Regions from separate parts of the Pelagibaculum spongiae genome, predicted to be linked through region 1. Evidence: predicted binding sites of a transcription regulator. Region 1 holds the regulator's gene; each other region holds the start of a gene.
The links. Region 1 encodes LexA, which represses DNA repair genes until DNA is damaged. Its sites were predicted from a motif close to TACTGTNTANNTANACAGTA; they were not measured.

Region 1 (7,272 bases):
AATTTCTCGATTTACTTCGTGCTAATTTCCCTCGCTTTAATTGACCTTTTTTATCCGCTTTTTTTGGCTCAGGTGCCGGGCATTCCCGATCACCTGCTTTTAATATTTTTCGATATCGCTTCACCCATTTTTGACACTGCTTTTCATCCAACTCACCCCCCGCCTCATTGACTGCTGTATTCATTTCATAAAGCAGATCTTCCATTGCCTTGGCCCACTGCTGGCCATCTTGCTCATGGGCTCGCGCCAATTCACGTACATGATGGGCGTTACACAATACATGCAAGCACAGCACAAATCGGTAGTAGCTTTTCCAGTGATCGTGTACCAATAAACCGGTAAATTTAGGCAAGATGTCGATCGCTTCCATTGCCTCGATACCTCTTGATTCATGCGCTTCAATCCACGTCCAGCGGTCATTGCTCGCGACATGTAGCCACTTTCGTTTACCATTGATATTGACGCCGGTTTCATCGGCATGAATCAAATCTCCAGCACGCAAAATAGCCGGTACTAACTGAGCAAATGGCTTCAGTCGATTAAAAGCTTCCTGATTAAAATTGGCAAGGCTACCGGTGCTGATTGGCGCATCCAATATCTCAGCGAAGTGCTTTTGAGTCCGTTCATAAGGAATCAGCTGGTAGCTCGACATATAAACCGCGTTGGCTTTAAACTCATTGCCATATTGTATTGGCCGAGTGACCCCTTGCGGAAACTCAGCAACAAACTGGTTACCCTGCTCGTCTTGTAGAATCTGCGCCCGATATTCGGTGACATATCGGGTAATACGAACATCAACTACTTGGCGGCTTTCACTGCCAACAACACGGTATTTTCCTTTCGGCAATTGGCTACGATCAATCGTAATATCCAGCACTTCATCTGGGTCTTTCACCGGTGATAAATTACTGCCTTTATGGCCAGGCTGCCCGCCTGGGTTTTTATTGCTTTTGGCGCGCGATTTCTTTTCTCGATTAGGATCTGCCGATGGCGGAATGCTGGAGTTTTTGCTGTTTAGCCCTTTGCTATCAAGCAATATCTTAACGACGAGCATCAGCATACGAACCATCGCCACCAGTTCGGGCGGTAAGCTTTTGCTTTTGGCTAACAATCGCTCGGTTTCAGCGATGGTTTTATTAATTTCGATTGAGTCCATGCGGTTATTATCGCACAGGTTTTCAGGGTGGTTTTTTTGTCTCTGAGGCTTACTGTGGCGACTTTTTAGAAGCGGAATGCTGATGCGCTATTCTGAGCAAAAAACATTGATAATCAGGTGTGTTAATAGCAGTTTAATGCGGCGTTTAAGTGGTATTCTGAAAGAGGTGCTTAAATTCGGGAAAATATCAAAAAACCTGTCAAGCGATTTTTATATTAAATTGTGCTGAATGGTTACAATTTACCATCTAAAACCTAGACAACAGAAACACCAGGCATGCCCGGCAAGTTAAATACACAGATTTAATTAACAGTATTAGCTGGAGTTTTTTGGTGGTGGTTGATTTGCTCGCCAAACTTTCGTTTGTTGCATCACTCTTGCCTTGAACGCGCTGATATTTAGATAACTGCCTATCGCATGGGCAAATGCTCGAACGTTCGATAACGCCTTACTTTGGCCGCTCATGATTTTAGCCCACCAGACCGCAGTGGTATCGATTTTTAATCTGTCAAAAATAGGAGGCAGTTGGCTATCCATGTGATATTTTTTATCATTTCTCGCCATTCGGGCACTAGCATCAACCAGCTCCAGATAATCATTTAATGAAAACGGCAAAGGCTTTTGCTTTACATGTGGTTCATTGGATTTATTCTTTAGGTGAGCGCTATCTGAAAAAGGTTTCAATAGAGCAAACTGATAATCATAGCGCCGGTTTTTAATCGATTTCTTATTATTTTTAATACGAGTTTGGTTAGATGCTATTTCAGGCAGTTCAGTTTCGACTCTTGCTTGAATGGACGTGTAATCCGATGTTTCTGGTGTTTTAGCTATGCCCGCTCGCAAAGGATTGAGGTCAACATACGCCATGCAAGTCAGCAATGCTTGTTCATCAAGCAGCGCCTGAGCTTTAAAACGGCCTTCCCAAAAACGCCCTTTGCAATGGTCTTCGGCATTAGCCAACCGAGCCAGTGGTTCATTAATCGATTTCATAAACCAGCTAATTGAATACAATCGCTTACGACATTCTTCAGCTTTGGCTTCAACATAATGAATTTCAGCTGCGCTAAGTAGGCGACGCTTTTGTGAATTGAGGTATTTTTTAACTAACGGCTCGGCATCGAACACTTTGGTATATTGCAATAATACCTGGCGCGCACTCCATTTATTGGCTCGTGCAACATCAACATAAAGCACCAGATGGTAGTGATTGCTCATCACGGCATAGGCTGCTACATCAATTGAGAATGCCCGCGCCAGCAGATCAATTCGATCGACAATCCACTGGCGGCGATGATCATAATTTTTTCGAAGCTCAGGCACAATCGCAGGATCTTCACCACACAACCACCCTCGCCTAACGCATCTTGAACAGGCATGCACATATGGGTTCGCTTTCGGGTCAAACAGAATGGCACGAGGTGCTGGCATAATAAAAAAGGAAGGCTTTTTACAAGCATCCACTCCAACTCATTTCAGTGGTTGGTTGATGTTAGCTGACGTGAACTCACATTTGAAATCAAAAATTTTTAGGCAATAGCGTTGGTCATAGATAAATTTGTGGGTGGCAAAATTAGTTGCAAAATTTAGTTTTCCACCTTATTGAAATACAACCTAAAAAGTGTCAGAGCGTATTTACTAAAAGAAGACTTTGATGGCTTTTGGCAGTACACCTCAGCATATCATGCAGGTAATTATTTAGATCGTTGGTGCAATAGAACCATGCGATCAAAAATAGAACCAATGAAGAAAGTAGCGAAAACTATAAGAAATCATCGAGACTTAATCTTGAACTGGTTTAAGGCCAAAAAAGCTTATTCAAGTGGGATTATTGAAGGCTTAAATACCAAGGTAAAACTGACGGTGAGAAAATCTTATGGATTTAAAAGCTATAAATGCACTGAGATAGCGCTCTATCATAGCCTTGGAAAACTACCCGAACCAAAACTAACCCACCGATTTTACTGAAGAGGCAAACAAATAAAAAAACCGCAAATTGAAAGTTTACGGTTTTTCTGGCAAATGTTTATTGCTACCAGACCAGTTATTAAAATCAGATTAATTCTGATCTTCAGCCGGACTATCATCTTCAGCATCAACGTCACTTTCAAAAGCGCCTTGATCTTCTGATTGCGCAGTAAAGCCGCCTTCAAAAGAACCATGCTCTTGGCGAGGTTCACGAACTGCTGGATACGCCAGAATTTCTAAGTAGAAAGACTCTAGAGCCAACGACTCTACTTCATCGATACACTTGTTGATTGCCTTAAGATGGATCTCTTTTGCCTGCTCTTTATCATGACCGAACTTACAAGCGAACCCCCAATAATCTGCATCCGGTGGTAATTTTTTGTTGCGCTCGCGCTTGAGGTATTTTTTAACATCATGCTTAGCTGATTCGACCAAACGAGGATATTTAATTTTTTCATGGGTTAACTGAAATATTTTTTTCATAAATGCTCTGTAAAAACAATTCTTAATAGATAAACCAAAGCGAAAACCACTTCGACCTATAAAAAACAATGGCTAAAATCACTCAAATGTTAAAAGTGATTAGCTCTGTGGGCGAAACACATGAACATTTTCATGCCCCTGCTCTTTTAAATGCAAGGCATGTAATTGGCTCATTACGCCTTTTTCACAATAGAACAGATATTGCTTGGCCGGATCAAATTCGGTGACCTTGTTTTGAATATTGAAAAATGGAATTTCCAACAATTCAACACCCAATAACTCACCTTGGCCAGGTTCACTCACTAAGCTAGCGAATGACTTGGTTTCTATCTCATCTGGGTGGCGAATATCAACAATCACTGAACCTGCCAGTGCTTTTTGCTTCACTTCAACCTCAGGCTGCTCTTCAATATCTTTCAGCACATTATCGATTGACTGAACTACTGCATCTTCGATTGCCTTATCCAACACAGCAAAATCAAAGCGTTCTTCTTCAGCTTCAATTTTTGGCAAACGAGCACGCGTGGTTGGTTTTTTCGAAATCACACCACAATATTCAGGCATTTGACTGGCCATATCATGGGTGCCGATTTGACGAGAAATATCGATAATCTCTGGCTTGTCCATAGTCACTAATGGGCGTAGCACCAGTTTTTCAGAGACTCTCTCGATCACATTCAAGTTTGCTAAGGTTTGGCTGGACACTTGTGCGACCGATTCGCCGGTCACTATACAATCTAGCTTCAAACGATCTGCAATTTTATTGGCTGCCCGGTACATCATCCGCTTAAGGATCACACCCATTTGCGAATTTTCAACTCGAGTTAAAATCTCAGCGACTACACCTTCAAAAGGTACCGAAACAAACTTCACTCGATGCGAACTAGAGTACTTTTCCCATAATTGATGAGAAACCTGCTTAACACCAACTTCGTGAGCTCGGCCGCCAAGGTTGAAAAAGCAAAAATGCGTCTGCAAACCACGGCGGTTAACCAAATAACTGGCAACACCAGAATCAAAACCACCTGAAATCAGCGATAGCACAGCATCTTGAGTACCCAGCGGGAAACCACCCAAACCTGGCTGCTGCTGCTGAACCATAAAGCATTGCTGGCCAACAATTTCCATTTTGATCGTAATATCAGGTTTTTTCAGTTTAACACCAACCGCTTCGGTCAACTGATTTAAACCACCACCTACTTGGCGTTCAACATCAATGGAGCTAAAAGCGTGGTGATTACCAGTACGCTTCACCCGAAGGCAGAAGGTTTTTCCTTTGAGCACTTCGGTATAGTGCGGCAATGCAAGCTGCAAGATATCGTCGATGGTTTCAAAGTCATGCGGGAACACCCGCAGGAAACTTCCAATGCCTGGGGTGCAAGAAAGCACCTGCTCTGCGGCTTCCTGATGCTGTTCGACAACACCGTCAACATCGAGCCGATCCCAGTTACCAGAGACTTTGATTTCTGGGTCGATTCGCTTGAGCTGTACATTCAAATTGCTTTTCAGCTGTTGAATGAAACGCTTTCGAACCGGTTTACTTTTAATGGTTATCTCTGGAAATAGTTTGATCAGGTACTTCATGAATTATCCGCGGGCCTATGATTAGCCAATACAGGTGACAAGCAAGCGGGCGATTATAGCTAAAGCTGGGTCATGTCCCAAACTTCCCTTGATAAAAATAGACTCAACACAACTTTGCGCTCGACCCAACTACTGAATATAATAACAGCACTGTTTTAATACTCAGGTACCAACATGCTGAAGTTAACTCACAGGCAGCAGCAAATCCTTGATGTAATCAAGCAAAACCTTCAGCTGACTGGCTTCCCTCCAACCCGGGTTGAAATTGCCCAACATTTTGGTTTTCGTTCTGCCAATGCTGCAGAAGAACATTTAAAGGCTTTGGCTAAAAAAGGCGCTATCGAACTGTTGGCTGGCACATCTCGCGGCATTCGATTGTTGGGCGATCACCAACATGACCCAGACGAAACCTTACCATTAGTAGGCAAGGTTGCCGCAGGCCAGCCTATTTTGGCCGCTGAGCATGTCGAGCAAAGAATTCAAGTAAACCCTGGAGTATTTCGCTCAAAACCAGATTTTTTATTACGAGTAGAAGGCTTAAGCATGCAAGACATTGGCATTCTTGACGGTGACTTATTGGCAGTGCGCCAGGCTCAAACTGCACTCAATGGCCAAATTGTTGTCGCTCGTATTGAAGAAGATGTCACCGTAAAGCGATTTGAAAAAACCGGCAAGCAAATTTTACTGCACCCGGAAAACAAAGATTTCGATGTGATCAAGGTTTCCCCTAAAACCGCTTTTGCGATTGAAGGTATCGCAATTGGTGTGATCCGGGATTTCTCTTAATCGATTGAAGGTGTTTTTTAGGTTTACTAGTAGCGATAGGATAAATGATCTTATTGACAAGCTAAACTTCGAGCTAGTTAGAACAGAATAAGCAAAGCCACAGAAATCAAAAAGGCCGCATCTAGCGGCCTTTTTGGTTAAAAAATTAAGTTTTAATATTAAACAGTGACACCGTCACTCTAAACCATGAGATAGATTTTCTTTGGCTTGTCGCCATCCCACCATCCAGTTGTGTCGAACATTGACTGACCCAGCATACGGACAAGCTTCTTTGGACATACCGACCAAGCCTGCATGATACCCTTTACTCCAAGCTCTTTGCGTGCGATCCCGCTTATGTGTCTTCATGCTTTCCATTTCCTCCTCAGGGTTGGCATTAAACACGCATCAGGTCGTTTTGGTTTAGCTAGGTACAGCAATGTCACTTGTTATTGTTGTAGCGCTGGCAAACCACATTTACCCGATACAACTACCTCAAGGCAGCCTTTTAAAGTTAGACCAAACCTTGAGGTAGAAAAAACCGGCCAGCTATTGAGTGTTACATCATTTTAAAAATTTACGACGTCTCAAACAGACTGCCAACCAACCAGCAAAAATCATTAGCCCGCCTGCCGCGCCACCACCCGAATCATTTAGCGGCTTCTCCGGGACACACACTTGAGGTGCTGAAGGCGCAGTAGGGTCGTTGTCATTTGCACGGGTCAAACGAACGCTAAATACTTTGCCTTGTAAGCTGTCATCGGCTGCTGCAGTTGCCACAGCGGATGCATAAATCACTGGATTGCTACTATCGCCGACAATTTTATTGATGCCAGTAATCACAATTCCTTGGCTACAATCGATCAGATTCGATGCATCGAGCATGATTTCCACTGAATCGGTATTAACTACATCACTGCCAGCAGGAAAATATAAAAAGCCATGTCGCTCACTGCCGGTAGAAACTGAAGTTCTACGCACAACCGCGTTGCCACCGATAATACCGCTGTCACTAACCGCCGAAGCAGAAGAACTCAGATCTGTTTCAAGATAACCAAGACCTACCGCCGCTTCATTCGGGCTTGAGGTATCAAAGCTAATAGCTTCGGTCAATGTTGCAGAGACTTGGGAAGATCCTACGGCAATGCCGCCAGTATTTATTGCACTAAGACTGGTATCGTAATCTTCGTTATCTACCAGCGGCGCTACAATTCCGCTATCGCTATCGCCATCGGCTGCAATACCGGCAAAGGTCGTGCCGTGGCCATTTTGCGGATCTGTAGCATCAGTGATTCTAAACCAGAAGCCTCGTGCCCAAC
Region 2 (7,272 bases), on a different contig from region 1:
TTGCGGCGAATATAACCTTGGCAAAGCTTCTTCAGCGCTTCTTCATCCGGCTGCCAATCCAAAGCCTTGGCAATTAATTGCAGTGCTTCAATCGCTAATTGAAAATTAGTGGCGGCGGAATGTTCAAACCATTGATGCGGCAATCGAAGTTGCTGATTTTCAGCATTCGACGAGTCGTCAGTAAGTTTTTCATTAAAAACCGCTTCTTTGAAGATTAAGGGTTCAGCAAAACTTTTTTCACCAAAGCTCCACAACTCATTCATGGCTGTCAGCATCATCGCTTCTATTAATGGTGAAATATCTAACTTACCCGCACCCCATGATTCAAATAACCCAGAAGCATCGGTGCTATAGCGCGGCAACTGCCACACTTGGTCGCCACAGTAAGCTGATGCAAATTCATTAAAGTTATGATGCGGTGTTTTTTGTTTTACCGGAACTGCCAGCTGGCTTAAAAGCTGCAACCCTTGTTCCAGTAGATTTTGTTGGCTTTGATCTACCAGCGGAATTTGTTGTTCAATTCTTTTGCACAAAACAGGTAGGTGCAAGGAAAATACTTGGCCACGCCACAAGCTACTTATAAAACAACGTTTTTGATTAATTGAAGGCGTGTTTTCTGTCAGAACCGACCAAGCATCTTGTACCATGATGATTGAATCGAGTTGCGCCAACATTGCTTGCTCCAATGCTTCACGCCATACAGAGGGTGCACTATCGGTGAGTGCACGAAAAACAGGCAGGCTGATTGATGCCTGTCTTGGATCGCCATCCATGGCTTTCTCCAAAAAAATAGGGCTAATTATCTAAACGCCAGATAACACATTGTAAAAGTTTTAGTTTTCACTTCCACCTTTTAGTGTAAACCGCGCTTTCATTATTGATCGATAATATGTACAAATATTTATCGTTCAGTTTTGGCTAAGCGTTACTCTAAATCTGGGTCGGTTTTGTTTTTAGTCTTATCTTTACTCTTGCTATCAAAGCGAACGCCTTCGTACATTGCCTCAATTTCCTTACGGAATTTTTTCATGATCACTTTACGGCGAAGTTTTAGCGTTGGGGTAATTTCACCCAATTCAATTGAAAACTCATGCGGAACCAAGGTGAATTTACGAATTTTCTCAAAACGCGCCAAACCTTTTTGCAGCTCTTCTAATCGCTGCTCCATCACATCCATAATATGAGTATGTTTTAGCAATTCTAGCCGATCATGATATTTGATATTAACGCTCTTGGCGTAATCTTCCAACGAATCCCATGCCGGTACTATTAATGCAGAAACAAAATTTCTCGCTTCGGCAATAATCGCCACCTGTTCGATCAGATCACCACGGGCAACCTGACCTTCAATACGCTGCGGTGCAATGTATTTGCCGCCGGAAGTTTTCATCAATTCCTTGATGCGATCGGTTAACACCAATCGACCCTGCTTGTCGAAATAACCGCAATCGCCGGTATGGAACCAGTCATTCTTCATCACTTCATCGGTGGCATTTTTACGCTTGAAATAGCCGCGCATTACATTGCCGCCACGAACAATAATTTCGTCATTTTCGCCGATACGAACGTCTATTCCCGGCAATGGGAAACCAACATGACCAGATTCCCAGTTACCGTCATCGGTACAGCAAACGGTCGCTAGGGTTTCCGTCAAGCCATAACCAATTTTTACCGGAATACCGAGCACCATAAAGAATGATTGCACTTCAGGGTCCAATCGAGCACCACCACATGGCACCATTCTCAATCGGCCACCAAGCGCTTGTCGGACTTTTTGAAAAACTAGCTTGTCCCAAATTTTACATCTGAAATTAAGCTTTTTATCCACAGTACCCTTGCGCTTATGCTCCAGCTGCAGCAAACCATCAGCCATGGCTTTTTTGAACAAACGCATCTTCAAGCCACCTGCTTTATACGCTTTGGCCTGAATACCATCACACACTTTTTCAAGGAAGCGCGGCACGGCGCACATGGTGGTCGGTTTAATTTCAGGCAGCAATTCACCGACTTTTTTCGGATCGGCACAGGTTGCTACTTCGCCACCACAAGTCAGTATGTAATGCGCCCAGGCACGTTCATAAACATGGCTTAATGGCAAGAAACTCAAAGTTAAATCTTCTTTGCCAACCTTTAAGCGTTTGTCGTGCATTTCGAAACTGTCTGACATGTTTTCGAAATCCAGCATGACGCCTTTTGGCACACCGGTGGTGCCTGAGGTGTAAATCAAAGTAGCCAAATCACTTAGTTGCACCTGCTCAATTCGCAGGTCAACTTGCTCTTGTAATACTTCGCTCAAGGGACTGATTAAATTGCCTAGAGGACGTGCTGCCGGACACGAACGAATATCGATGCCCTTAGACATCGGCACCAGTTGTTCGACACAACCATCTAACAATGGCAAGGCGCGATCAAACTCTTGTTGCACGCCAGTAAACAACCAGCGGATACCAGAATCGTCGGCAATCTGTGCTGCTTGTTCGGTGGTACTGGTTGGATAAATCGGCACCACAACTAATCTGGCGAGCATGCCTGCAACATCCACCAACAACCATTGCGGTGAGTTCCAAGCATAAATACCGATCATTTGGCCTGGTTCTAGGCCACAACGGATCATCTCTCCGGCTAATTGATTAGCCCGTTGCCAAAACTCCCGCCAGTTCCACTGGTGCCATTGTCCATCGGACTTCCAGTGCAACACCGGCTTATCTGGTGTTTCAGCAGCCCGTTGCTGCAGCAAATGAATCGGGTGAATTTTTATTGAATGCATGGCGCTATCTACTTAAAAGCCAGTTTGCAGCATAACGCGCAGACTAACCGAATGGTTGATCAGCGTCAGTTGTAATCAAAGCAACTGTCGGCTTGGCGATAAAGGGAGATATACCCAATCCACTCCAAAATCCTCAAAGGGCTGGTTTGGGTATAAGGGATACATCACCGAATGAAATATCTCGATGCAAGATCTGTTTTAACCAAACTAGCCAATAAAAAATGGTACTGGTTTGCTTTTTTGAATTAACAATTTGGCTAGTGATTTAATAACAAAGCCATCATCAAAACTAAGATTGATTTTATCTGTGTTTTACTCGAGGAATTTTAGCTCTGATAGATGAATGTAAAATATAAAAACCAGTACTTTTTTCATGTTTTGAATGCTACCGAAATATCTACAGCAAGCGATTCAATCTTTACAAAAAAACCAGCACACCGTTTAACTGCGGCGACTGGTTTTCAAATAGCCCATACAGGCAGCTATTATGTTTGATCAGTTTTCACACCAATAACAGCTGCCATGCACTTCATTAACTTAAAGTTTCTAGCTTGGCGTAAGACAGTACTAACCATTTATCACCGGCATCATCGAAATTAACTTGAATACGCGCCGAAGGGCCATCGCCTTCAATATTAATCACGGTACCTTCGCCAAATTTCTTATGTGCTACTCGGCTGCCTAAGGCGACGCTGCCGGTATCTTGCGGTGCAAACATCGAAGACTTAACCACCGGCCTAGACACGCTGCCACCCAGTCGAACTTCGTTTAATAACTCGGCAGGAATTTCACGAATAAAGCGCGATGGCGAGGTGTAATTCTCCTGTCCATACATTCGACGAATTTCGGCATAGCTTAAATTAAGTTTTTGCATTGCCCGGGTCATTCCGACGTAACACAAGCGCCGTTCTTCATCGAGGTTGCCATCGTCCAACGACATTTTATGTGGGAATAAGCCATCTTCCAGTCCACATAAAAAGACAATTGGAAATTCCAAACCTTTAGCCGAGTGCAAGGTCATTAACTGAACTGCATCATCATGATCGGCCGCTTGGCTTTCACCCGCTTCTAACGCCGCATGGGCTAAAAATGCATCAAGCGGACCCAGTTCCATGCCTTCTTCATTGGCTAAATCCGGATCAAAACCACGACAGGCATTAACCAGCTCCTGTAGGTTTTCAATTCTTGCCTGACCTTTTTCGCCTTTTTCTTTTTGGTAATGCGCTTGCAGACCAGAGTTTTCAACCACTTCTGCCGCTTGCAAATACAGCTCGGCCCCTTCGCAATTAACACGAAGTTCTTCGATCAAATCAAGGAAACCTTTTAGGGCTTTAATGGCTCGTGCTGTTAATGCTTTGGCTTCAATTAATTTTTCAGCCGCTAACCACATGGTGAGCTCTTGCTCACGCGCCAATTCACGAACCGCCTGCACCGTGCGATCACCGATGCCACGAGTTGGCGTATTAACTACCCGCTCAAACGCTGAGTCATCACCGCCATGGGCAATTAGCCGTAAATAACCCATCGCATCTTTAATTTCCTGGCGGTCAAAGAATCGCTGACCACCATAAATTCGATAAGGCATTGCAGCTTGAATTAATGATTCTTCTAATACCCGTGACTGGGCATTAGAGCGATATAAAATTGCGATATCTTTTCTGGGGCTGCCGTCGCGCACTTCCTGTTGAATTCGATCAACGATATAACGCGCTTCATCTAAATCATTAAATGCTGCATATAGTGAAATTGCTTCGCCATCGCCGTCATCGGTCCACAGCTTTTTGCCCATTCGCTCGGTGTTATTTTCAATAACAGCGTTAGAAGCATTCAAAATATTGCTAGTGGAGCGATAATTTTGCTCCAATTTAATGCTTAAAGCATCTGGGTAGTCACGAGAGAATTGTTGGATATTCTCAATTTTTGCACCCCGCCAACCGTAAATAGACTGGTCATCATCACCTACCACAAACAGCTTACTGTTTGGGCCGCACATTAAACGCAACCAGGCATATTGAATGGTGTTGGTATCTTGAAACTCATCGACCAGAATATGCCGGAAGCGACCCTGGTAATGATTTCGCAGCTCAGTATTGTTGCGCAGGGTTTCTAACGAGCGCAGCAATAACTCAGAGAAATCGACCATGCCACCGCGATCACAAGCCTCTTGATAAGCCTGATAAATCTGCAAATGCGTCTGACGATGAAAATCGTTGTAAGTCTCGATATGTTGTGGTCGAAGACCTTCTTCCTTGCTGTTATTAATAAACCACTGCACCTGACGCGGTGGCCATTTACTTTCATCCAGTCCGGCTTCCCGCATGATTCGCCTGATCATTCGGTACTGGTCATCGGAATCAATAATTTGAAACTGCTGTGGCAAATTGGCTTGCTGCCAATGTTGGCGTAAAAATCGATGCGCCAGACTATGGAAAGTGCCTAACCACATGCCGGCTGGCGATACACCTGCCACCGACTCCACTCGACCGCGCATTTCTGCTGCCGCTTTATTGGTAAAAGTCACAGCAAGTAATGACCAAGGTGAAACACCCACACCACCAGAGGCGGTCAAAAAAGCGATTCGATGCACCAGCACCCGGGTTTTACCCGAACCCGCACCGGCCAATACTAGGCAATGCTGTTCTGGCGCGGCGACTGCGTCTCTCTGCGCCTTGTTAAGATTGTCGAGAATCGGGGATATATCGTCCATCGGGTCCGCCTTTATGGAGCCAGTTTAATACTCAATTCGCCAAGTCCTGATCACTATTTTGCTAGCAGGCCCTAGAGCCTGACCGATTCTACCAGCAGATAACCTCTGGATAAAATCACAGTACCAGTTAGCACTCACTTTCAGCTAAATATCGGTAAGTTACATAACAAATCAATTTGTTACATTTTGACCCGCCGCTTTCTAAGAGTATATTTCGGCTATCGTATTTCCGGAGATCTGAATGCCCAAAGCTTCTAATCAAGCTTATTCCAGCCCGTTACTTCCTGATTTTGAACAGTTAGCCAACCAGTTAGCTGATGGTTTGTATGTGGTCGATAAGGACAGGCGTATCTTATTTTGGAATCAAGCAGCCGAATTAATCACGGGTTTTTCTGCAGAAGAGGTCGTCGGACGGCATTGCCATGAAAATATTTTGCGACATACCGACCAAAAGGATCGAGCGGTCTGTATTAATGGCTGTCCGTTACTCGCAGTGATTGAACGCGGTAAAAAGCATCGTTGTCGTTTATTTCTCAAGCACAAGAGTGGTCGCAAAGTTGCGGTTGAAGTGCGCACCGCCCCCCTGACCGATCGTGATGGGGAAATCATTGGTGCAACAGAGATTTTTAGCGATATCTCACGTCAGCTAAGCAATGAAACTCGCCTTAAAAAACTGGCAGACCAAGCATTACTCGACGAATTAACTGGCTTGCCTAATCGCCGCCATCTACTTCGAGAGCTCAGCCTTCGCTGTGCTGAAATGCATCGTCATAAAATTAATTTTGGCTTGCTATTTATTGATATTGATCATTTTAAAAACATTAATGATAAATACGGCCACGATGCCGGTGACCTAGTGCTAAAGCAGCTATCAGATTATTTAAGTCAAGCATTACGAAATAGCGACATGCTAGGCCGTTGGGGTGGAGAAGAGTTTGTCGCGATCATGCCCAGAGTCAGCCCACAAAAATTGAAAATCATTGCCCAGCGCTTGTCTGATATCACTCGTGGCACATTAATTGGTATTAGCTCGCATCATTCTGAAAAACCATCAGCAGCAGACAATCTGGATATTATTTGCACCTTGTCTATCGGTGCGACTATCTCATGCTCAACTGACTCGCCCGAGACGATTGTTCGCCGAGCCGATCAATTAATGTATCAAGCCAAGCTAGCAGGCAGAGATAGTATTATTTACGATTTATAAAACATTACAATGATCAATAAATTTCTGCCTGCTTTGATGATTTATACCAATTCAGTAAATCATCTTTCCGCTTAAGTTCGTCAACTACCTAAAAAAGCCGCTATTGATTAATTAGCTACTGGCTTTGTGAGTTTACTCACAACGATTCAGCCCAGCAAAGACCAGACTTTTGCTGTGTTATTCAAGGAAAAGAAAACTCAGGTTATGGACAACCGAGCATATTCGCTGGTCTACACCAGCACCGCCACCGAAGAAATATCTGCCGAACAAATCCGCCAGCTATTACACAGCGCACGTCCTAATAATCAGCGGATCGGAATTACCGGCATGCTGCTTTATTGCGAAGGATTATTTATTCAGGCAATTGAAGGTGAGCAGCAACAAGTTGAAGCGCTATATCGTCGCATTTGTGAAGATCCTCGCCATCATATGGTCACCACTCTACTAAAGCGGCCCATCGAAAGACGCCGCTTTAATGAATGGGAAATGGGCTACTATGGCCCCTATGCTGATGACCTAGCAGACGAAGCTGGCATTACCGATTTTCTGACCGTGGGCCTGCTGCGCGATGAATTAATCAAACAACCATCC
Region 3 (7,272 bases), 310 kb from region 1:
CGCAGCAACAACAAGGCTTCGACCTTCAGGCACTTTTTAGCTGCCACCGATCAACTAGACGATTATTCATGCAAATTAATTATTTGATCCACCAGCTAAAACTCATTAACCAGTGCAATGTTCAGCCATAAAAAGTTTTAACCACAAAAAAAGCCGCGCTTGCATCGTAATGCAAACGCGGCTTCTCAGAGGATTTGGCAGATTAACGCACTGCCGGGAAGTTAGCCTTTTTTGCCAACTTCCTTAAGCGCAGCTTTACCTGCTGGCTTTTCTGCTGCCGCTTTCGCGTCAGTTGCTGCCTGTTTTTTATCTGCTTCTGCCTGCAAAGGATCAACCAACAGTTTTTTACGAATTTTCTGTTCAATCTCGTTGGCAGTTTCAGGGTTGTCCTTCAGATACTGACGAACATTTTCCTTACCTTGGCCAATTCGAGTACCGGAATAGCTATACCATGCACCGGACTTTTCGATGATCTCTTCCTTGGCGCCCATGCTGATGATTTCACCTTCACGGGAAACACCTTCGCCATACAGAATATCGAATTCAGCCTGACGGAAAGGAGGAGCTACCTTGTTCTTAACAACTTTAACCCGGGTTTCGTTACCCAGTACTTCATCGCCCTTCTTGATAGCGCCGATACGACGAATATCTAAACGAACTGAAGCGTAGAATTTTAGTGCGTTACCACCACTGGTGGTTTCTGGGCTGCCAAACATGACACCGATTTTCATACGAATCTGGTTGATGAAGATAACCATACAGTTCGCTTGCTTGATGCTGCCGGTGATTTTACGCAGTGCTTGTGACATTAAACGCGCTTGTAAACCGACGTGGGCATCACCCATGTCGCCTTCAATTTCAGCTTTTGGCGTTAATGCCGCTACCGAGTCAATTACCACTAAATCTACTGCACCTGAGCGCACCAACATATCGGTAATTTCTAATGCCTGCTCGCCGGTATCTGGCTGAGAAACCAGTAACTCATCGACATTAACACCCAGTTTTTCGGCGTAGTTTGGATCTAACGCATGCTCGGCATCAACAAAGGCACAAGTGCCGCCTGTTTTTTGAGATTCAGCAATCGCTTGCAATGCCAGCGTGGTTTTACCAGAAGACTCCGGACCATAGATTTCAACTACTCGGCCTTTAGGCAATCCGCCTATACCCAGCGCAACATCCAAACCCAAAGAACCGGTAGAAATAGCAGGAATCGCTTTACGCTGTTCCTCGCCCAGGCGCATTACTGAGCCTTTACCGAATTGGCGGTCAATTTGACCGAGTGCCATGTCTAACGCTTTACGTTTTTGATCGTCCATACCATCCTCTGATAAACAGTGCGTTTTGCTGTATGTTAATACAGTTGTTTTGGTCTGGCAAAGAATCTTTGCAAATAAAATTTTCTAACAATCACTAGTCGTTGGCCAATAACTGATGATTAGTCAGCCAGTTGCTTAAGCAGTTGAGACAAGGCAAAGACTACTGCCTGCGCTCTTACTGCCTGACGATCACCTATAAAATGCTGACAAATAGTGACAACATTTCCTTTAATTGAGAAGCCAAACCAAACCGTACCTACTGGTTTTTTTTCACTGCCACCATCTGGGCCAGCTAAGCCCGTGACAGAAATCGAGACTTCATTATTACGCTCAGCAGCACCAAGCGCCATAGCAGCAGCCACTTGTTGGCTAACCGCATCATGCTGATCAATCAGATCCATCGGCACTTGCAAGTAACGATTTTTGGCTTGATTGGAATAGGTAACAATACCGCGCTCAAACCAGCCAGAACTACCGGCAACGGCGGTAACTGCATCGGCAATGCCACCACCGGTGCAAGATTCCGCCGTAACTAAAAACAGTTTCTTTTGCTGTAGGCGTTCGCCCACCGCTTGAGCTAATTGAAAAGCATTCATGGCGCCTCCTGCGCTATCAGGCAAAAGTGAACCTGCATAAAATAAGTAACCCCACCACAGTTCGTCGCAGAACCAGCATTCTTGCAGGATCTCAAAAATGAGTAACTATATCGAATTCGTTTTGATCAGTAATCCATCCTGCTGAATCAATCAGATTAACCGTAAAAAGCACTTCTCTACTGGCACCTTGGACAGCGATTGCTACAATGGCCGGCTGATTGGTTTGCTGAAATCAACAACAGCAGTGATCAGCCGAAATAACCCGTAGTGATTTCCAACCTCCACAGAGCGTAGAACAGTAGACTGATGAGCAAAATCAAGGATAGCAAAAGCCCCCACACGCCAATGATGCAGCAGTACTTCAAGCTGAAAGCAGACCATAAAGATCATCTGCTGTTTTATCGTATGGGTGACTTTTACGAACTGTTTTATGACGATGCTAAAAAAGCGTCCAGCTTAATGGATATCACCCTGACCTCCCGTGGTAATTCGGGCGGCGAGCCAATCCCCATGGCTGGTATCCCTTATCATGCTGCCGAAGGTTATCTGGCACGACTGGTAAAAATGGGCGAAACCGTCGCCATTGCTGAGCAGTTTGGCGACCCGGCGACCAGCAAAGGGCCAGTCGAGCGCAAAGTTGCTCGAATTGTCACGCCTGGCACGGTGAGTGATTCTGCGCTGCTTGATGAAAAAAATGACAGCTTGCTCGCCACATTGGTTAGTTATAAAGGTCGCTTTGGCTTAGCCGTTTTAAATATGGCCTCGGGTCAGTTCAGCTGCTGTGAAGTAGACGACGGCGAAGCCATGCTGTCGGAAATCCAGCGAATCAATCCAGTTGAGCTGTTGATCCCTGAAGATTTAACGCCACCCGCAGTACTAAAAGCCCGCAGAGGTTTGCGGCAAATGGCACCGTGGCATTTTGAAATCGACAGTGCCCGCCACTGTCTATTAAAGCAGTTTGCTACTAAAGATTTGGCCGGTTTTGGTTTGGAACAAATGCCATTAGCTGTCTGCGCCGCTGGCGGTTTATTACAATACGCCAAAGACACCCAGCGCTGCGAGCTACCGCATATTCACGGCATTGCCATAGAACAGCGCGATGACTGTATATTGCTCGACGCACAAACTCGCAGCAATTTGGAATTAACTGAAAACCTGTCTGGCGGCACTGAGCACACCTTATCCAGCGTGCTGGATTATTGCGCCACTGCGATGGGCTCACGTTTATTAAAACGCTGGTTACACCGCCCGTTGCGCAATCATGATTTATTGCGGCAGCGACAGGGTATTATTGCTGCGATTGGCGAACAAGATCGTCACCACAGCTTGCACCAATTATTAAAACCAATTGGCGACGTTGAGCGCATTCTGGCACGTATCGCATTAAAGTCTGCTCGCCCGCGTGATTTAACCCAGTTGCGTTATGCATTAGAACAATTACCAGAAATGCTCGATTTATTATCCGGCACCGACTGCGAACCTTTAGAAGATTATCGACAGCAGCTGGGACCATTTCCGGAAATTACCGGGCTGTTGCAAAAAGCGGTGATCGATAATCCGCCAATGCTGATTCGCGATGGCGGTGTGATTGCCGAAGGTTACGACAGCGAATTAGATGAGCTGCGCGGTATTAGTGAAAATGCTGGGCAATACCTGATCGACTTGGAAATTCGTGAGAAAGAAAAAACCGGCATTTCTACCTTGAAGGTGGGCTATAACCGAGTACACGGTTATTTCATCGAAATGTCCAAAATGGCCGCTCTACAAGCACCCGATGAATATATTCGCCGCCAAACATTAAAAAATGCCGAGCGGTTTATTACTCCAGAGCTAAAGAGCTTTGAAGAAAAAGCACTCAGTAGTAAAGAGCGCGCTTTGGCACGTGAAAAAGCACTCTACGAAGCCTTGCTTGAAAAATTACTTGGTGAACTACCACCGCTACAAAAATCAGCACAAGCAATTGCCTGCATTGATTTATTTAGTAATTTAGCCGAACGGGCAGAAACCCTAGATTACCACCAGCCAGAATTTACCGATCAGCCAGGGTTAGATATTCAAGGCGGTCGCCATCCGGTGGTCGAACAGGTATTGGACACCCCATTTGTAGCCAACAACACTCGCTTTTCAAATGATCGAAAAATGCTGATTATTACCGGCCCAAACATGGGTGGTAAGTCGACCTACATGCGCCAAACAGCATTAATTACTCTATTGGCCCATATCGGTTGCCATGTGCCAGCACAAAGCGCATTGATCGGCCCGATTGATCGAATTTTTACTCGAATCGGCGCATCCGATGACCTAGCCAGCGGCCGCTCAACTTTTATGGTTGAAATGACAGAAACCGCTAATATTTTGCATAACGCCAGCAACCAAAGCTTGGTGTTAATGGATGAAATTGGTCGCGGCACCAGTACTTTCGATGGTTTATCTCTGGCTTGGGCTGTTGCGCGTCATCTGGCAGAAAAAATCTCGGCTTATACCTTATTTGCTACTCATTATTTCGAATTGACCAGCCTGCCTGAAAATACTTCTGGCACGGTCAATGTTCACCTAGATGCGATTGAGCATGATGATCGAATTGTATTTTTACATGAAGTTCAGGACGGCCCTGCCAACCAGAGCTATGGTTTGCAAGTCGCACAACTGGCCGGTGTTCCCAAACCAATTATTGACCAGGCAAAACAACAGCTCGCACTGCTGGAAGCTAAGTCTGGGCAGCCAGTTACATTGCAAGCTGAAGTCGAACTAGCGGCAACTCCAGCTATCACGAGCTCGACCGATCAATTGCAAGGCGATTTATTTGCCAGCGCACCGCATCCAGCGATAGAAGCCTTAAAAGCAGTAGATCCTGACAATTTAACGCCCAAACAAGCAATGGATGAACTCTATCGCTTGCGCGAACTACTCAGCTAGCAACTAACTAGCGAGTCACAACCATAACAACTGAATTGCCACTGTTTTGCAGGATTTTGTCGCAAAACAGCAACGGTTCAACCATTTTTATTGGCACTGCTTGAGTACTTTTGCTTAAGTGAGGTTAGCCAGAGATAGTGAGGATTTGGACCATGACTTTTATCGTTGGCGATAATTGCGTGAAATGTAAATTTACTGACTGCGTTGAAGTCTGCCCAGTTGACTGTTTCCACGAAGGCCCAAATTTCTTGGTCATCGACCCGGATGAATGTATCGACTGTGCATTGTGCGAACCAGAATGCCCTGCCGATGCGATATTCCCAGAAGATGAGCTACCTGATGACCAAGAAGTTTATATCGAATTGAACCGCGATTTAAGCCAAGTTTGGCCAGTGTTGACCGTTAAAAAAGATGCTCCGGATGATGCAGACAAATGGAATGGCATTAAAGACAAGCTTGAGCACTTGGAACAGTAAATTTCTTTGATACCCGGCTGCCATAAGCAAGGTAGCTGGGATTATCTAACAATTACTGATTGAGGCTGACAAGTTTATTTTACAAATTAAAACAATGACTTACCAAAACAGTATCATCTAAATTATCCGTCAATAATTCTGAACTATATTTTGAAGATCCGAAACCTTTAAACCAAAATATTCTTCAGGGAACATCAATGGATCCTTCTGCAGCCCCAATCGAAACATTATCTACAGAGATGTGGTTTGAAATACTGATTCACCTTGATTTTCAATCTCTTATGAGAGTCAAGCGAGTCTCAAAAAAAATTTTCTGCATTGTTGAATCCCCCTTATTTCAACAGCGATATCTTGGCAAAGATCTTTCATGTCAAATTCCTCAAAGTCATCCGCATGGCAGAATGCTTCTTGCAAGTGATGTTAAACTTTTTTTTCAACTCTTACGTTTACCTGTATTTCCTACACATCAAGCTACATTGCTATTTCAATCCCTGCGCAGCAATCCAGCACTAAACTCTCCGGCATTTTCCGTTACTACACCAATAGCTCTTGAAAACTATCCATCCAGTATTACAAGAGTTAATTCGATAGCTACTTCAAACTCTAATAAATGGCTTGCTGCAACATTTTTAGCGTCAGACAAACTTTCCATATGGGTTTTTAATCTCCGCAACAAACAATCTTGGGAACTGGGCACTATTCCCAAATCAAACCATGCTTTAACTTTTGGTAATGATTGTTTATATAGCGGTGGAGCAAACCAAATCACTGCTTGGAGCCTTGACCCTAGCGCTAGAGAGAGAAAATTAAATCACTGCACTGTTAATAATCAGAAAAATATAGAAACGCTACTATTTGATGAAAGCACGCTTACCGGTGTTTCACATAGCAAGCAAGGGAAGACCGCGATATTGTGGCCTAATAATTTACAGCAATCGTCAGTTACTCTAATTAAAGGTAGGGCCACCCATCTTTTTAAGGCTCATATTCCAGGCATGATGTATTACAGCAGCTCACAATTTAATGCATTAACGGATGAAATTACCTCTAAATTAATATATCAAAAATTTACTTGTGGCGTTAAAAACGAACCAATTGAAACGCATTTTCTAGGTAATATTCAATGTGCAGCGGTTCACTCTAATGAAGAGTCGATTTTTATATTTTGCCAAAAACAGCTTTCTCACTGGTCTCCACTTACTTCAACAGTCACTACTTTTAACTACACCACTCCACTTGATTTTAAGCCAAACATGTCACGATTTACAAATACAACACCCAAAAGCTCTCTATTTTTTTCAAACAATAATCAAGAAATTTACCTAGTTCGGATTGACGGATCACTTATACGATTCAATCTGGAAACAAAAGAGCATTTCGCACACCCAAATTTCACACTTGCAGGCAGCCAACCTTACGATGGGATTACTGAATTACCAGCTAGCCATTTAACGTACAGATCATCAGTTGGGTTAATTAGCCAGAAGGTCAATTCGCAAGGTCAAAACGAAGGCGCGATACACAAACATCCCTCACTATCCAACACTGATGATCTTAATATATCCCGCTATATTATTAGCCCTTGCGGCACATCGCTGATTCAAATTTCACCAACAGGCATTTCTATTTGCAACGCAGTACCTATGCCAGTGTTAGTCAAAATGTTAAAAGCGCATATTCACGATACGTCTCAGAGCGAATCTTCCAGTGTGGCTGGACCACAATAAATTTTAAACACGTATTAAAAATGCCGCCTATAAATAAATGGTACGGCATTTTATTCTTCAAAAAATATAAAAGCTAGCGGAATAAATACTCGGTCGGTAATCCCTGCTTTTTTAGAATTTTTTGCAAGTGCTGAAGCGCTTTAATCTAAGTTTTCTTTACTCGCTCACGAGTTAAACTAATCTCATCACTCACTTCTTCCCGAGTGCTGGTTTCATATCCTCGTAATCCCAAATTTCTTGG

Region 2: a site for LexA is predicted at 5,578-5,597, ahead of uvrD (DNA helicase II). Genes of this name have one in related genera too.
Region 3: a site for LexA is predicted at 1,343-1,362, ahead of recA (recombinase RecA). Genes of this name have one in related genera too.

What each region holds. Positions count from the first base shown of each region.
Region 1 is NZ_QDDL01000003.1:123,446-130,717, forward strand. It holds gene tnpC (IS66 family transposase) at 1-1,156, opposite strand, end outside; gene DC094_RS09465 (transposase) at 1,472-2,617, opposite strand; partial or broken gene DC094_RS09470 (transposase) at 2,753-3,121, shown strand; gene DC094_RS09475 (DUF6172 family protein) at 3,212-3,604, opposite strand; gene thiI (tRNA uracil 4-sulfurtransferase ThiI) at 3,704-5,188, opposite strand; gene lexA (transcriptional repressor LexA) at 5,363-5,974, shown strand; gene rmf (ribosome modulation factor) at 6,149-6,322, opposite strand; gene DC094_RS09495 (hypothetical protein) at 6,518-7,272, opposite strand, start outside.
Region 2 is NZ_QDDL01000014.1:38,123-45,394, reverse strand. It holds gene DC094_RS20410 (hypothetical protein) at 1-773, opposite strand, end outside; gene DC094_RS20405 (AMP-dependent synthetase/ligase) at 926-2,767, opposite strand; gene uvrD (DNA helicase II) at 3,300-5,474, opposite strand; gene DC094_RS20395 (sensor domain-containing diguanylate cyclase) at 5,716-6,681, shown strand; gene DC094_RS20390 (BLUF domain-containing protein) at 6,886-7,272, shown strand, end outside.
Region 3 is NZ_QDDL01000003.1:433,138-440,409, forward strand. It holds gene DC094_RS10840 (regulatory protein RecX) at 1-47, opposite strand, end outside; gene recA (recombinase RecA) at 222-1,316, opposite strand; gene DC094_RS10850 (CinA family protein) at 1,436-1,912, opposite strand; gene mutS (DNA mismatch repair protein MutS) at 2,219-4,828, shown strand; gene fdxA (ferredoxin FdxA) at 4,981-5,304, shown strand; gene DC094_RS10865 (F-box protein) at 5,502-7,031, shown strand.